DNA from 2 places in the Kitasatospora sp. NPDC038210 genome. Region 2 is predicted to be linked to the other one. Evidence: riboswitches for the same ligand, from Rfam matches in the RefSeq annotation. Region 2 holds a riboswitch; the other holds the start of a gene.
The links. A riboswitch is a leader RNA that binds a small molecule or an ion and turns the genes downstream of it on or off. The one in region 2 is predicted to bind thiamine pyrophosphate.
Positions count from the first base shown of each region.

Region 1 (7,736 bases), on a different contig from region 2:
CCAGCGCGTCGGCGCCCTCGTCGAGCGCGCGCCGGAAGGCGGCGAGGGTGTGTTCGGGCAGGGCGTGGGAGGAACCGCGGTGCGCGATCACCTGGGCGGGCACCGCGGTGCGCGCCGCCGCCGAGGACAGGTCTGGGCTGGTCACAGGGCCAACGATAGGCGGCGGAGGTGACGGGGAGGCGAAGACGGCCCCAACCCGTGGGGCCGTCTGCCGGTTGCCGGGGGTCGCCGGGCGTCCACGCGGGGGACGCCGGGCCCCCGAGCGCGGGGCGTCAGCGCGCCGTGCGGCGGGAGAGCGGGGTGAGCGCCCAGGTGGCCAGGGCGGGCACCAGGAAGGCGAACAGCGAGGCGGAGGTCCACTCCTGCGGGGTGAAGTGCAGGGCGTCCTGGGCCGAGGTCCAGAAGTCCGTCCACCAGCCCGCCACCTTGGTCGGCGCGATGAACTGGTAGACCGCGAAGCCCAGCACCCACGGCAGCAGCATCGTCCAGCGGGCCGGCGCGTCCTCGGCGAGGTTCCAGCCGCGGCGCCCGGCGCCGAGGAAGAAGTCCACCGCCAGCACCGCCAGCAGCGGCACGAACACCGAGCCGATCAGGCCCAGGAAGTTGTAGTAGCTGTCGGTGAACTTGTCGATCTGCAGCGCCAGCACGGTGGTCAGCACGCCGATCCCGCCGCTCAGCACCCGGCGGTCCACCTTCGGCAGCAGGTTCTGCACCGACATCGCGGTCGAGTACACGTTGGCGAAGGACTGGTCGGTCTCGCGCAGCACCAGCACCAGCAGGAACAGCCAGCCGGCCCAGACGCCCAGGAAGGAGTCGAAGATCTTCTCCGGGTCGCCGCCGGACTGCAGCAGCGCCATCAGGCCGAGCACGTAGCACCAGACCTGGGCGATCGTGTAGCCGGAGAAGCTGCCCCAGAACGCCGAGCGCGCGGTGCGCGAGTGCCGGGTGTAGTCGGCGGCCAGCGGGACGAAGGAGACCGACACCGCGATCATCGCGTCGGTCGCGCCGAGGAAGCCGTGCCAGTTGCCGGCGCCCGGGTCCGGCACGCCCTGACGCCCCAGCTGGACGGTGAAGTACACCATCGCCACGGCCACCGCGCCGGCCACGAAGCGGCGCAGCACCGCGATCGAGCCCAGCGGCCAGATCGTCAGCGCGGTGGTCAACGCTCCCGCGAGCAGCACGAACAGCCAGCGGTAGCCCGTGGTGTGGGCGACGGTCTGGGCGCCCGCCGAGATGGTGAGCAGTTCGAAGACGCCCCAGCCGATGCACTGGACGATGTTCAGCACCGTCGGCAGGTACGACAGCCGGGTGCCGAACAGCCCGCGCAGGTTCGCCATCGCGGGGGCGCCGGTCCGGGCGCCGATCAGCGCGGCCACGCCGAGCATCGCGGTGCCGACGGCCGTGCCGACCACGATCGCGGTCACCGCGGCGGCCAGCGACAGCTCGCTGCCGGGGGCGCCGAGCACGGTGGCGGCGGTGGAGAAGCCGATCAGGCTGACGCCCAGGTTCATCCAGAGCGCGAAGTGGTCGCGGAACCGCAGCGTGCGCGGCGGTTCGGTGTCCAGGACCAGCGGCGCCTCGACGCGTTCGAGGCGCTCGGGGCGGTCCAGGACGGCGGTCGCGGCGCCCGTGCCGGCCGCGGGGCCGGAGGAATCCGCGGGGGCGGGGAAATCTCCGGAGCCGGAGGCACCCGAAGAAGAGGATGGCGAAGCAGACGGCATGGCCGATACTCCCTACGCCGGCATTACCCGGACAGGTTCCGGCGGTCTGCGCCCCCTCGACCGTGCGCCTCGCTCGCGTGGCGTACGGTCGACATGCGCACTCTCAGCCTGGTCGGTCCAAGCTCCCGCGTGTCAGTTTGGAGCGACAGGCTAACCGGCAGGGGGGCGAACGCCCAAGGCCACGGCGTGCGCGGTCCGCATCGCGGGACGCCAGGCGGGGAGGGGAGCCCCCGGCCGTCGGCACCGGCTAAGGATTCTTATGAGTTCTTCAGAGGGGTCCTTACGGCAATCGAATCGACAATGCGAAAAACTATGGTCCTTGGTTCTGCCAGCTATGGAGGTCGTCCGTGAGCACCGAGCGCGAGGTTGGGCCCACCGGGCCGCAGGGGGAGCAGCCCGCCGGCCAGGGGGCGGCTGAGTCGGCTCCCGACGGCCCCGCTCAGGGCGGGCACAAGCCGACCATGGCCTTCCGGCGGGTCACCGAGCCCGAGGCCGCGGGCGACGCCGTCGACGCCGCCCCGGCGGACGCGGCCCACGCCGGTGCCGCTCCGGCGGAGGGCGGCCACAAGCCGACCATGGCGTTCAGCCGGGTGCCCGAGTCCGCGGCCGAGCCGACGGGGTCGGAGCCGGCCCCCGAGGCCGCCGCTCCGGAGGGCGGGCACAAGCCCACCGTGGCCTTCACCAAGGTCCCCGCGCCGCAGGCCCCGGCCGAGGCGCCCGCCGCACCCGTCGCGCCGGCTGCCGAGGAGCCCGCCGTCGACCCGGCCACCGGGTACATCGACGCGCCGCCGCCGGTCCTGCCGCCCGCGCCGGCCGCTCCCGCGGCCCCGGTGCTGCCGCCGGCCGCGAACCCGTACGCCACGCCGACCCACGGCGTCCCCGCCGCCGGCGCGCACGACCCGTACGCCGCCGCGTCCGCCCCCGGCACCCCGGCCGCGCCCGGTGCGCCCGCCGCACACGGCCACCACCCGTTCGGCGCCGGCCAGCCGCTCGGCGGCTGGGGCCCGACCCACGACGCCACCTCCGGCGGCGCGGGCTACCCCGGCGGCCCGTCCGGCCCGCCGGGTTACCCGGCCGACTACCCCGGTGGCCCGACCGGCGGCGGCCCGCGCAAGAAGCGCGGCGGTCTGGTCGCCGTGATCGCGGCCGTCGCGCTGGTCGCCGGCGTGGCCGGCGGCGCCGTCGGCGTCACCGTGGCCGACCGCAACGGCAGCAGCAGCTCCGCGGACGACCACCGCAGCACCACCGTCCAGGCCAGCGACACCCAGAAGAACGAGCCCGCCCCCGGCTCGATCGCCGCCATCGCGCAGAAGGCGCTGCCGAGCGTCGTCACCATCAAGGCGCAGGGCAACGGCGAGTCGGGCACCGGCACCGGCTTCGTCTTCGACACCGAGGGCCACATCCTCACCAACAACCACGTGGTCGCGCCGACCCTCAACGGTGGCAAACTGACCGTCAAGTTCGCCGACGGCACCTCGTACAACGCCTCGGTGCTGGGCCACGCCGAGGGTTACGACGTCGCCGTCGTCAAGATCGACAACCCGCCGAAGAGCAAGCTGGCCCCGCTGCCGCTGGCCGACTCCGACAAGGTCAACGTCGGCGACGCCACCGTCGCGATCGGCGCGCCGTACGGCCTGGAGTCCACCGTCACCAGCGGCATCATCAGCGCCAAGGACCGCCCGGTCGCCTCCGGCGACGAGACCGGCTCGCAGGCCTCGTACATGAACGCCCTGCAGACCGACGCCTCGATCAACCCCGGCAACTCCGGCGGCCCGCTGCTCGACTCCGGCGGCGCGGTGGTCGGCATCAACTCGGCGATCCAGTCCAACGCCTCGGCCAACGGCCGGGCCGGCAGCATCGGCCTGGGCTTCGCCATCCCGATCAACCAGGCCAAGTGGGTCGCGGACACCCTGATCAAGACCGGCAAGCCCGTCTACGCCAAGCTCGACGTGCTGCGCAACGACGACTACAAGGGCGACGGCGCGCAGATCCAGACCAAGGACATCCAGGGTCAGCCGGCCGTCACCCCCGGCGGCGCGGCCGACAAGGCCGGCCTCAAGCCGGGCGACGTCATCACCAAGCTCGGCGGCGTGCCGATCGAGAACGGCCCCGCCCTGGTCAGCCGGATCTGGACGCACAAGCCCGGCGAGACCGTCGACGTCGAGTACACCCGCAACGGCCAGACGCTCACCACCAAGGTGACCCTCGGCCAGCGCGACGGCGACCAGTGACCCCCGCCCACCGACCCGAACGCTCCCGAACCATGTGCGCCGAACCCCGCCGGACCCGTTAGGCTGACCTCCGCCTGGAGAGCTGCCCGAGCGGCCTAAGGGAACAGTCTTGAAAACTGTCGTGGCGTGACCCGTCACCGTGGGTTCGAATCCCACGCTCTCCGCCGGTAGGAGAACCACCTGCTCAGGGCGGGTGCCGACATCGAGTCGGCACCCGCCCTCTGCGTTTGCGGGTCCCGGTCCCGGCGTCGCGGCGGGCCCAACCGGCCGCTGTGGCCGCGGGTTACGGGCCGGGGGCGGTACGCCCGCGGCGGAGGTCGAGGCGGTCGTCCGGCCGGTGGACCGTGCTTGCCCTCGACCGGGTCGAGGGTCCTAGCGTCGCCCGGCATGACCGACGCCGCCGTTCCCACCGCCGCCGATCCCGACGCCACCGTTCCCCGGGCTGCCGTGCGGTCGCCGCTGCCCCGGCCCTACCTGCTCTGGCTGGCCGGCACCCAGGCGGGACTGCTGGGCGACGCCGCTCTGTACTTCGCCCTCGGGTGGGCCGCGTCCGCGCACGGCGGCGGGGCGACCGGGCTCGTCCTGACCGCGATCACCGTGCCCCGGACGGCGCTGGTACTGCTGGGCGGCGCGGTCGCGGACCGGGTCGGCGCCCGCCGGGTGATGCTCGCCGCGGACGCGGTGATGCTGGTCGCGACCGCCGCCCTGGCGCTGGTGGCGGGCAGCCGCGGCACCCCGCTGTGGCTGCTGGTCGCGGCGGCCGCCGTGATCGGGACCGTCGACGCCTTCCACCTCCCGGCGAGCGGGTCGATGCCCAACCGGCTGGTGCCCGCCGACCGGTTGCCCCGGGCGCTCGCCCTGCGCCAGGCCGGCGGGCAGGGCGCCGCGCTGCTCGGGGCGCCGCTGGGCGGCCTGCTGGCCGCCGTCGGCGGGCTGCCCGGTGCGGCGGTGGCGGACGCGGCGAGCTTCGGGGTCGTCCTGCTGGTCCTGCTGCGGCTCCGGCCGGGGGCGGCCGCGCCGGTCGCCGCGCCCTCCGACGCACCGGCCGGCCTGCTGCGCGAGGCGGCGTCCGGCGTCCGGCTCGCCCTGCGCGACCCGCTGCTGCGCGCCGCGCTGCTGCTCACCGGCGCGGCCGCCGGCGCGCTGCTGCCGGTGATGTCACTCCTCGCCCCGCTGCTCGCCCGGGCGCACGGCTGGACGGCGGGCACGGCGGGGCTGGTCACCGGCGGACAGGCGGCCGGGGTGCTCGCGGTGGCAGGCCTGGTCGCCTGGCGGGGCGGGCTGCCCAGGGCGGGCGTCGGGGCGGCGGCCGGGCTCTGTACAGCGTCCGTGGGGGTCACGATGCTGGCGCTGGCCGCGGGACCGGTGGCAGCGGTGGCCGGCAGCACGGTGACGGGCGTCGGCTCCGGACTCTTCGGCTGCCACCTCGGACCGCTGGTGGCGGCCGGCGCGCCGGACTCCCATCTGTCCCGTGTGCAGGCGCTGTTGACGCTCGTGCAGAGCGCGGCCCTGGTGCTCGCCAACGCGCTGCTGGGCGTGCTCGCCGACACGGCGGGCGCGACCCTGCCCACCCTCCTCTGCGCCCTCGCCGCCGGCGCCGCCGGCCTGACCGCCCTGGCCGGCCCCACCCTCCGGCGGGCGTGACCCGTAACCGGGGTGTGCGGGTTGCGCCCGGGCGCGACGGTTGCCGCGGGCGCCGGGAGCCCCGGCCCGGGTGCCTTCCTGCGGCTCTCCCGCCGCCCGGCGGGCGTCCCTCCCCGTCCCTCCCCGTCCCGTGCCGCCCGGGGCCCACTTGCCCCTCTCCCGGCACGCGGGCAGAGTGCGACGTGGAGCTGGTCGGGCGGCGAGCGGAGGCGGCGATGGGTGATCTGACGGACCGGCTGGCGCAGGGCCTCCCGGCCGGGGCCGTGGTGGTGGATCCCGACGTGACTGCCGCGTACAGCCGCGACATGGCCGGGTTCTGCGCGGCCGGCGTGCCCGCCGTGGTGGTGTTCCCGGAGACGGTCGAGCAGGTGCAGCACGTGATGCGCACGGCGACCGAGCTGCGCGTGCCGGTGGTGCCGCAGGGTGCCCGGACCGGGCTGTCGGGTGCGGCGAACGCGGTGGACGGTTGCGTCGTGCTGTCGCTGGTGAAGCTGAACCGGATCCTGGAGATCGACCCGGTGAACCGGATCGCGGTCGTCGAACCGGGTGTGGTGAACGCCGAACTATCGCGTGCGGTCGAGGAGTTGGGATTGGCGTACCCGCCGGACCCGTCCAGCTGGGAGTCCTGCACGATCGGCGGCAACATCGGCACCGGCGCGGGTGGGCTCTGCTGCGTGAAGTACGGCGTCACCAGTGAGTACGTGCTCGGACTGGACGTGGTGCTGGCGGACGGGCGGCTGCTGTCGACCGGCCGCCGGACGGCCAAGGGCGTGGCGGGGTACGACCTGACCCGGCTGTTCGTCGGCTCGGAGGGGACGCTCGGCGTGGTGGTCCGGGCGGTGCTGGCTCTGCGGCCCGCGCCGGCCCCGCAGTTGGCGCTGGCGGCGGAGTTCCCGAGTGCGGACGCGGCCGGTGCGGCGGTCTGCGAGGTGATGGCGCGTGGTCTGACCCCTTCGCTGATGGAGCTGATGGACGCGGTGTCCGTGCGGGCGGTCAACGAGCTGGGGCAGATGGGGCTGCCGGAGTCGACCCGGGCGCTGCTGCTGGTGGCGTTCGACGGCCCGGACCGCGCGGGCGAACTGGCGCGGGTCGAGCAGCTGTGCCGGGAGGCCGGGGCGACCGAGGTGGTGCCGGCCGAGGACCAGGCGGAGTCCGATCTGCTGCTGGCCGCCCGGCGGCTGGCGCTGCCCGCGATGGACCGCTTGGGCACCACGATGATCGACGACGTGGCGGTGCCGCGTTCCCGGCTGGCCGAGATGCTGAACGGCGTCGCCGCGATCGCCGAGCGGCACGGGCTGACCATCGGGGTGGTCAGTCACGCGGGGGACGGCAACACCCACCCGATCGTGATCTTCGACGCCTCGGACGAGGAGCAGGCCGCCCGTGCCCAGAGCTCCTTCGACGAGATCATGGCGCTCGGACTGGAGCTGGGCGGCACGATCACCGGGGAGCACGGCGTGGGGCTGCTCAAGCGGGACTGGCTGGCCCGCGAGCTGGGACCGGTGGCGTTGGACCTGCAGCGGCAGTTGAAGGCGGTCTTCGACCCGCTGGGAATCCTGAACCCCGGCAAGATGGTCTGACGTTCACCGCGGTCCGCCGGCGGTCCGTTCGCGGCCCCTTGTGGCCCACGGTGGCCCCCGTTTCGGTGTGACTTTCCGATGGTCTGCGAATGGCCGGAAAAGTCGACATGGAAGGGTGGTCGAACTTTTCCGGGGCGCATGGGCGATCGCTCTGCGCCGGGGTGGTGCGCATGGCGGTTCGCGTCGCGTCGAAGCGCCGTTCCGGATCGCCCGCGAACCGGCAGTCGTACGGGCAGAATCCCAGCTCGATGGCGGTGTGTCGGTGTGCTGTCCGGTTTCCTGTCCGTTATGCGCGGCCCGGGTGGATATCACGCTAACGGGCGAAATCCACTGGTCGAGCTAGTGCTTTGTCGATTTGTTGCGGAAGTCTGTCTCCCGGCGTCGCAGCCCGCAGGTGTTCGTCTGGCCGGCGAACCCTGCACACCATGCTCGACATTGCACGATCAACAGCTTTCTGGAGGCTTTCATGGCTCGCATCCATACCCGCCGGGTGGCCGGACTCCTGTTCGCCGCCCCGCTCGCGGCCGGTCTGCTGCTCGCGGCGGCCGCCGGTGTCGCCG
Region 1 covers NZ_JBVJYK010000004.1:366,663-374,398, forward strand. The annotation lists gene ACZ7KX_RS10800 (glycerophosphodiester phosphodiesterase family protein) at 1-145, opposite strand, end outside; gene ACZ7KX_RS10805 (purine-cytosine permease family protein) at 273-1,721, opposite strand; TPP riboswitch at 1,714-1,860, opposite strand; gene ACZ7KX_RS10810 (S1C family serine protease) at 2,069-3,952, shown strand; tRNA gene ACZ7KX_RS10815 (tRNA-Ser) at 4,029-4,116, shown strand; gene ACZ7KX_RS10820 (MFS transporter) at 4,340-5,596, shown strand; gene ACZ7KX_RS10825 (FAD-binding oxidoreductase) at 5,812-7,176, shown strand; gene ACZ7KX_RS10830 (hypothetical protein) at 7,643-7,736, shown strand, end outside.
Region 1: linked by a shared signal. The riboswitch ahead of ACZ7KX_RS10805 (purine-cytosine permease family protein) and the one ahead of thiO (glycine oxidase ThiO) in region 2 are both predicted to bind thiamine pyrophosphate.

Region 2 (7,736 bases):
CGTCCTCCAACTTGCGGGCCAGCACCGGGTCGTCGTTGGTGTACGGCAGCACCGTGAAGCCGTCGTCGACGAGGGTCTCGGCGGCGTCCAGCAGCTCGATCGGGTCCGGCAGGAGGGTCCGCTCGTCGGCGATCACCTCCAGCTTCACCCAGTCGGTGCCGAGCGCCTCGCGGGCCAGCCGGGCCGTCAGCACGGCCTCGCCGGCGGTGAAGCAGCCGGCCGTGTTGGGCAGCACGCGGATGCCGTTGCGGGTCAGCACGTCCAGGACGGAGCCCTGGGTGGAGGCGTCGACCCGGCGCATCGCGACGGTGGTCAGCTCGGTGCCGGAGGCGAGCAGGGCGCGCTCCAGGACCTCCAGGCTCGGCGCGCCGCCGGTGCCCATGATCAGCCGGGAGGAGAAGGTCGTCCCGGCGATGGTGAGCAGGTCGTCGGCCATCTCAGCCTCCCTGCACGGCGGTGAGGATCTCGATCCGGTCGCCCGCGCTCAGCGGCGTCTCGGACCACGAACTGCGGGGCACCACGGCCTCGTTCAGGGCGGCGGCGACGCCGGTGTTGGCCCGGCTCACGGTGGCCACCAGCTCGGCGAGGGTGGTCGTGGCGGGCAGCTCGCGGGGCGTGCCGTTGACGGTCAGGACGATCCCGGTCGGAGCCGTCCCGGCGGGTGCGGATCCGTGCGGCGCGGGCTCGGTGGGTGCGGTCGCGGTTGCGGCGGGTGCGGTCTCGGCCGGTGCGGATCCGGTCGGTGCGGTCTCGGTCATGCCTGGGCCTTCGTGGTGGAGCGGTCGGGGGAGAACCGGGTGGGGGTGAACGGCTTTGCCGGCTCCGGGAGTTCGCCAGTGGCCAGGTACTCGGAGAGCAGGTCGGCGGTCACCGGGGTGAGCAGCACGCCGTTGCGGTAGTGGCCGGTGGCGGCGACCAGCCCGGGAAGTGCGGTCGGGCCGAGCAGCGGTGCGTTGTCGGGCGAGCCGGGACGCAGCCCGGCCGAGGTCTCCGCCAGCGGGAGTTCGGTGATCCCGGGGACCAACTCGTGCGCGTCGCGCAGGAGTTCGTACACCCCTCCGGCGGTGACGGTGGTGTCGTAGCCCTGCTCCTCGGTGGTCGCCCCGATCACCAGCTCGCCGTTCTCCCGCGGCACCAGGTAGATGTGCCGGCCGCGCACCACGGCGCGGACGTTGCGGGAGAGGAACGGCCGGAAGGCGTCGGGGACGCGCAGGCGCAGCACCTGCCCCTTCACCGGGCGGATCGCGGGCAGCACGCCCTCGGGCAGACCGGCCAGCCGGTGGCTGTGCGGGCCGGCGGCGAGGACGACCTGGTCGGCGGTCACGGTCTGGTCGGTGCTCAGCCGGGCACCGACCGCGCGGCCGCCCTCGACCAGCAGCTCCACCGCCGCGGCGGGCCGGACGACGACGCCCGCCCGCTCCCCGGCCGACAGCAGGGCGGCGAGCATCCGCCGGCCGTCCACCTGGTGGTCGTCCGCGACGTGCAGGCCGCCGCGCACACCGGGGGCGAGCATCGGCTCCAGCCTGCGGGCCTCCCGGCCGGTCAGCCACGTCGAGTCCAGGCCGAGCCGCTGGTGGAAGGCGTGCAGTTCGCGCAGCTCCTCGCGGTCGTCGGAGTCCAGCGCCACGGCGATCGTGCCGCAGCGTCGGTAGCCGGTGTCCTGGCCGCCGCTCGCCTCGGTGAGCTCGGCGGCGAAGGCCGCGTACCGCTCGTTGGAGGCCATGCCGAGCCGCAGCAACGGCTCCTCGCCGTACTGGAGCTCGGTGACCGGGGCGAGCATCCCGGCCGCGACCAGGCCCGCCCCGCCGCCGGGGGAGGGGTCGACCACGACGGTCCGCAGCCCGCGCTGCGCCGCCCGCCAGGCGACGGCGAGGCCGATGATGCCCCCGCCGATCACCAGGACGTCGGCGCGGACGTCCGATGGCATGCGTGTCAAAGCTGCTCTTCTCCCTTCGCCGGTATGACCCGGATCAGGTTCGGACGGTCGCAGGCCGTGCCAGCCCGCCTCTCAGCCCGGTTCGCCGGGCTCCCGTGATGGTGTCCCCACCATAACGCCGGGGCCGGGGGCGGCCGAAGGGCCGTACGAAGGGTGGGACGGCCCCCAGGCCGCCGCGTGGTGCTGAGTACAGTGACGGGCGTGGCAGAGCTGAGCGGAACGGATCGGGTGGTCGTCGTCGGAGCCGGGCTGGCCGGGGCGCAGTGCGCCCTGAAGCTGCGGCAGGGCGGGTGGCGGGGGCGGATCACGCTGGTCGGCGAGGAGCCGCACGTGCCGTACGACCGGCCGCCGCTCTCCAAGGACGTGCTGCTCGGCAAGAGCGACAGCACCGCCCTGGACATCGACTACGCGCACCTCGGCATCGAGGTCCGCACCGGCGTCCGGGCCACCGGCCTCACCCCCGGCGTGCTGCACACGGACGGCGGCGACCTCCCGTACGGCTCGCTGGTGATCGCCACCGGCGCCGTCCCGCGGGCCCTGCCCGGTGCCGAGCGGGCGCACCTGCTGCACACCCTGGACGACGCGCTGGCGCTGCGCGCGCTGCTGCGCCCCGGTCTGCGGCTGGTGCTGGTCGGCGCGGGCTGGATCGGCGCCGAGGTGTCCACCGCGGCCCGTGCGGCGGGCTGCGAGGTGACCGTGGTCGAGGCGGGCCCGGCGCCGCTGCCCGGCGCGCTGCCGACCGTGATCGGTTCGGCGATGGCCGCCTGGTACACCGAGGCCGGCGTCGACCTGCGCTGCGGGGTCGGCGTGGCCGCCGTCGAGCCCGGCGCGGTGCTGCTGGCGGACGGCTCGCACCTGCCCGCCGACGAGGTGGTGGTCGGCATCGGGGCCCGGCCCGCGACCGAGTGGCTGACCGGCTCCGGCGTCGAGCTGGACGGCTCCGGCGCCGTCGTGGTGGACGCGCGGCTGCGTGCCGGCCTGCCCGGGGTCTTCGCGGCCGGCGACTGCGTCAGCTACCCCTCGGCCCGGGCCGGGGCCCGGCTGGCCGTCCAGCACTGGGACCACGCGCTGCAGTCCGGCGAGGCGGTGGCCGCCGCCGTCCTCGGCGCGGACGCACCGCCGTACGACCCGGTGCCGTACTTCTGGTCGGAGCAGTTCGGGCGGATGGTCCAGTACGCGGGCCGGCACGCCGAGGGCGACGAGGTGCTGTGGCGCGGCGGCCCGCTGGACGACTCCTGGGCGGTGCTGTGGCTGCGGGGCGGCGTGCCGAGCGCGCTGCTGACCGTGGACCGGCCGCGCGACCTCACCCAGGGGCGGAAGCTGATCGAGCGCGGCACGGCGCTGGACCCGGCCCGCGCGGCGGACCCGGCGGTGCCCCTGAAGTCGGCCGTGGCGTAGCCGCGGCGCCGGGGGCGTGTGCGCGACCGGGGGCCGAGGTGGCAGGCTGGTGCCGTGAGTGAGATCGATGCCAAGACTGAAGCCCTGGTCCCCGAGTGGCTGTACCTGCCCGACATCTCCGAGCGGTGGGGTGTGCTGGTCACCGAGGTCCGCAACATGGTCAAGAAGGGTGAACTGATCGCGGTCCGCCGCGGTCCCAACAAGTCGCTGCAGGTCCCGGCCGCGTTCATCGACGACGACGGCCCGGTCAAGCACCTGATCGGCCTGCTGACCGTGCTGCGCGACAGCGGGTTCGGCGACGACGAGATCATCGAGTGGATGTTCACCGAGGACGAGTCGCTGCCCGGCACGCCGGTGCAGGCGCTGTGGGAGAACCGGGCGACCGAGGTCAAGCGCCGCGCCCAGGCCATGGCCCTGTGATGACGGACCTCCGGACGAGGCTCGCCGACGCCCGGCTCTACCTGTGCACCGACGCACGCCGCGAGCAGGGCGACCTCGCCGAGTTCCTCGACGCGGCGCTGGCGGGCGGCGTGGACGTCGTCCAGCTGCGCGACAAGGGCCTGGAGGCCAAGCAGGAGCTGGCGGCCCTGGAGGTCTTCGCGGACGCCTGCCGCCGGCACGGCAAGCTGCTGGCCGTCAACGACCGCGCCGACGTCGCGCACGCGGCCCGGCCGGACGTGCTGCACCTCGGCCAGGACGACCTGCCGGTGCCGGCCGCCCGGGCGATCCTCGGCGAGGACGTCCTGATCGGCCGGTCCTGCCACGCCGAGTCCGAGGTGGACGCGGCGATCGCCGAGCCCGGGGTGGACTACTTCTGCACCGGCCCGGTCTGGCCGACCCCGACCAAGCCGGGCCGCCCGGCACCGGGCCTCGGCCTGGTCTCGTACGCGGCGAAGCAGGCCACCGACCGTCCGTGGTTCGCCATCGGCGGGATCGACCTCGGCAACCTGGACGAGGTGCTGGCCGCCGGTGCCCGCCGGATCGTCGTGGTCCGGGCCATCACCGCCGCGGAGGACCCGCGGGCGGCCGCCGCCGAGCTGTCCCGCCGCGTGCGGTCCAGCTGATCCCCGGCCGCCGCCGTCCTCAGTACTTGCGGACGGTGGCGGCCTCGGCCAGCGCCAGCAGGACCCCGCGGGCCCGCTCGTCCACCAGCGGGGCCGCCGCCAGGGCGGCCAGCGACTGCCGCATCAGCTCCTCGATCCGGCCCTCCACCAGCTCGGGCGCGCCGCTGCGGGCGACCAGCTCGCGCAGCCCGGCGACCTCCTCGGGCGCCAGGTCCGGCGCGCCGAGCCGCTCGTCCAGGTGCCGGGCGTCCTCGGCGGGCAGGCCGCGCATCGCGTGCGCGACCAGCAGCGTCCGCTTGCCCTCGCGCAGGTCGTCCCCGGCCGGCTTGCCGGTGACCGCGGGGTCCCCGAACACGCCGAGCAGGTCGTCCCGCAGCTGGAAGGCCTCGCCCAGCGGCAGCCCGAACGCCCCGAGGGCGTCCACCAGCTCCGGTCCGGCCCCGGCCAGCAGCGCGCCGACCTGCAGCGGGCGCTCGATGGTGTACTTCGCGGACTTGTAGTGCAGCACCGTCCGGGCGCGGTCCAGTGCGCCGTCGTCCGTCGAGTCGCCGGCCACCGGCTCCAGCACGTCCAGGTACTGGCCGAGCATGACCTCGGTGCGCATCAGGTCGAACACCGGCTTGGCGGCCAGGACGGCGGCCGGCTCCAGGCCCGAGCGCAGGAACAGCTCGTCGCACCAGATCAGCAGCAGGTCGCCGAGCAGCACCGCGGCCGAGGCGCCGTACTGCTCGCGGTCGCCGCGCCAGCCGCTGTCGCGGTGCAGCGCCTCGAAGCGGCGGTGGATCGAGGGCAGGCCGCGGCGGGTGTCGCTGCGGTCCATCAGGTCGTCGTGCACCAGGGCACTCGCCTGGAGCAGTTCCAGGGCGGCGGCCGCGTTGGCGATCCCGTCGCCCCCGGGTGGCGTGGCCGGGCCGCCGGCGGCGCGCCAGCCCCAGTAGCAGAAGGCCGGGCGCAGCCGCTTGCCGCCGTCCAGCAGGAAGTCGCGCAGCGCGTCGGAGGCGGGGACCAGCTGGGGCGAGATCTTGCCGAGCAGCGCGGACTGGCCGTCCATGAACGCGGCGAGCGCGGCGTTGACGCGTGTGCGGACGTCCTCCACGTCAATGGGGTTGGCCGGCCGGGTGCTGGACGAGGTCACGATGGGGCTCCGCTGGTTCTCTGGGGTGCAGCAAGCGTAGCGGGGCGGCCGGGAACGGGCGTGCGAGCGGGCCCGCGGGGGTGGTGCGACGGGGTCGGCGGATGCGGTGCGACGGGCCCGGAAGGGACGGCGGGGGCCAACCGGAATGCCGTCCATCAGTTGTCTCAATCCGTGGAACCGAGTTGTCCGGCCTCCTCGAAGGCCGGATAGCCTGCCAGCATGGCACTCGGAATCGCTTCCACGAGAGCGGATCGCGCACTGACCGTCCGCGAGCTCCTGGCGGCCGGCAAGCGCTCCTTCTCCTTCGAGTTCATGCCGCCGCGCACCGAGGTCGGCGAGCAGAAGCTCTGGGACGCCATCCGTCGACTCGAACCGCTCGACCCGAACTTCGTCTGCATGACGTACGGCGCGGGCGGCTCCTCGCGCGAGCGCACGGTCAACATGGTCGGCCGGATCGCCACCGAGACCACGCTCACGCCGGTCGCGCACCTGACCGCCGTCGACCACTCGATCGCGGAGCTGCGCAACATCATCGGCCAGTACGCGGACCAGGGCGTGCGCAACGTCCTCGCGGTCCGGGGCGACCCGCCCGGCGACCCGATGGGCGAGTGGGTCAGTCACCCCGACGGCGTCACCTACGCCTACGAGCTGGTGGAGCTGATCAAGGGCATCGGCGACTTCTGCGTCGGCGTCGCGGCCTCGCCGAACATGCACCCGCGCTCGACGAACTGGGACGACGACATCCGGCACTTCGTGGCGAAGATCCGCTCCGGGGCCGACTACGCGATCACCCAGATGTTCTTCGAGGTGGACGACTACCTGCGGCTGCGCGACCGGGTGACCGCCGCGGGCTGCGAGACGCCGATCATCCCGGAGATCATGCCGGTCACCAACGCCAAGCAGCTGGAGCGCTTCCCGCAGCTCAGCGGCTCGGCCTTCCCGGCCGACCTGGAGGCCCGCCTGCGGGCGGCCATCGACGACCCGGCGGCGCTGCGGGCCGTCGGCATGGAGCACGCCACCGCGATGGCCGAACGGCTCCTCGCCGAGGGCGCGCCCGGTCTGCACTTCATCACGCTGAACCACTCGACGGCGACGCTGGAGATCTACCAGAACCTCGGGCTGCACCAGCGCTGAGGTCCCGCGGCCGGCCCGAGCAGGGCGGGTCCGGTCGTCCGGGTGGTCCTTGCGGCCGGCGTGCTGACGCTGGGCGTTCACGGGCCCGTCACCGTCCCGACGGTGGCGGGCTCGGTCGTGTGCGGTCGGTACCGGGTGCGCCGGGAACGCGATGCGGTACCCCGGCCGTTGAACCGGTACAGTCGCCGCACACCCGCGGCGGACACGTGCGGGCACGCGACTGGAGGTAGCGGGCGGATGGGCATCGGATACCTGCTGCTGTACACCGCGTTGGCGGTGGTGGCGCTCTGGCTGGTCGCCGAGGTGCTGCTGCAGAACCGGGCGCCGGTGCACTGGCGGGTCCTGGCCCTGGTCGGCTTCCTGGGCGTGGCCGGCGGGATGGGCGCCGGGTCGGTCGTGGTCATCGGGGCCGGTGCGGCGCTGTTCGCGGTCGGCCAGACCTTCGTCACGCTGTCGGTCAAGCGCGGCTACCGCGACGGCTGGTCCCTGCGGAAGGCCGACGGCAGCCTGCCGGGCCCGCTCGCCAAGGTGCCGCTGCTCGGCGCCCTCACCGGCGGCGGGGCCGCGGTGGCGGCGGCCGTGGTCGCCGCGGAGCGGATCGGCGAGGTCAGCGCCGTCGAGGAGCCCCCGGCCTTCGAGCCGGCGCCGACGCCGACGCCGATGCCCGAGGACGAGCCGCAGGTCGAGCAGACCGCCGCGTTCGAGATGCAGGAGCTCGCCCAGGACGGCATCTACGCCCCCGCGTACTACGAGCAGCCGCAGCAGCAGGTCCAGGACCCGTACGCCGCCACGGCCTACCAGGGCGGCTACGACCAGCAGCAGTGGCAGACCCAGCAGCAGCCCGCCTTCGCCTACGACCAGCCCTACGGCGGCTACCCGCAGCAGGACCTGCAGCAGGACCCGTACGGCGCCTACCAGCAGCCGGGCCAGCAGCAGGACCCGTACGCGGGCTACCAGCAGCAACAGCAGACCTGGGACCCGAACGCCCACCAGCACCAGCAGCAGCAGTGGCAGCCCCAGCCCGACCCGCAGGCCCAGGGCATCCCGCAGCAACAGGCGTACGACCAGA
Region 2 covers NZ_JBVJYK010000005.1:178,879-186,614, forward strand. The annotation lists gene ACZ7KX_RS12465 (thiazole synthase) at 1-436, opposite strand, end outside; gene thiS (sulfur carrier protein ThiS) at 438-758, opposite strand; gene thiO (glycine oxidase ThiO) at 755-1,927, opposite strand; TPP riboswitch at 1,931-2,043, opposite strand; gene ACZ7KX_RS12480 (NAD(P)/FAD-dependent oxidoreductase) at 2,129-3,334, shown strand; gene ACZ7KX_RS12485 (Rv2175c family DNA-binding protein) at 3,389-3,754, shown strand; gene thiE (thiamine phosphate synthase) at 3,754-4,398, shown strand; gene ACZ7KX_RS12495 (polyprenyl synthetase family protein) at 4,418-5,533, opposite strand; gene metF (methylenetetrahydrofolate reductase [NAD(P)H]) at 5,753-6,667, shown strand; gene ACZ7KX_RS12505 (hypothetical protein) at 6,905-7,736, shown strand, end outside.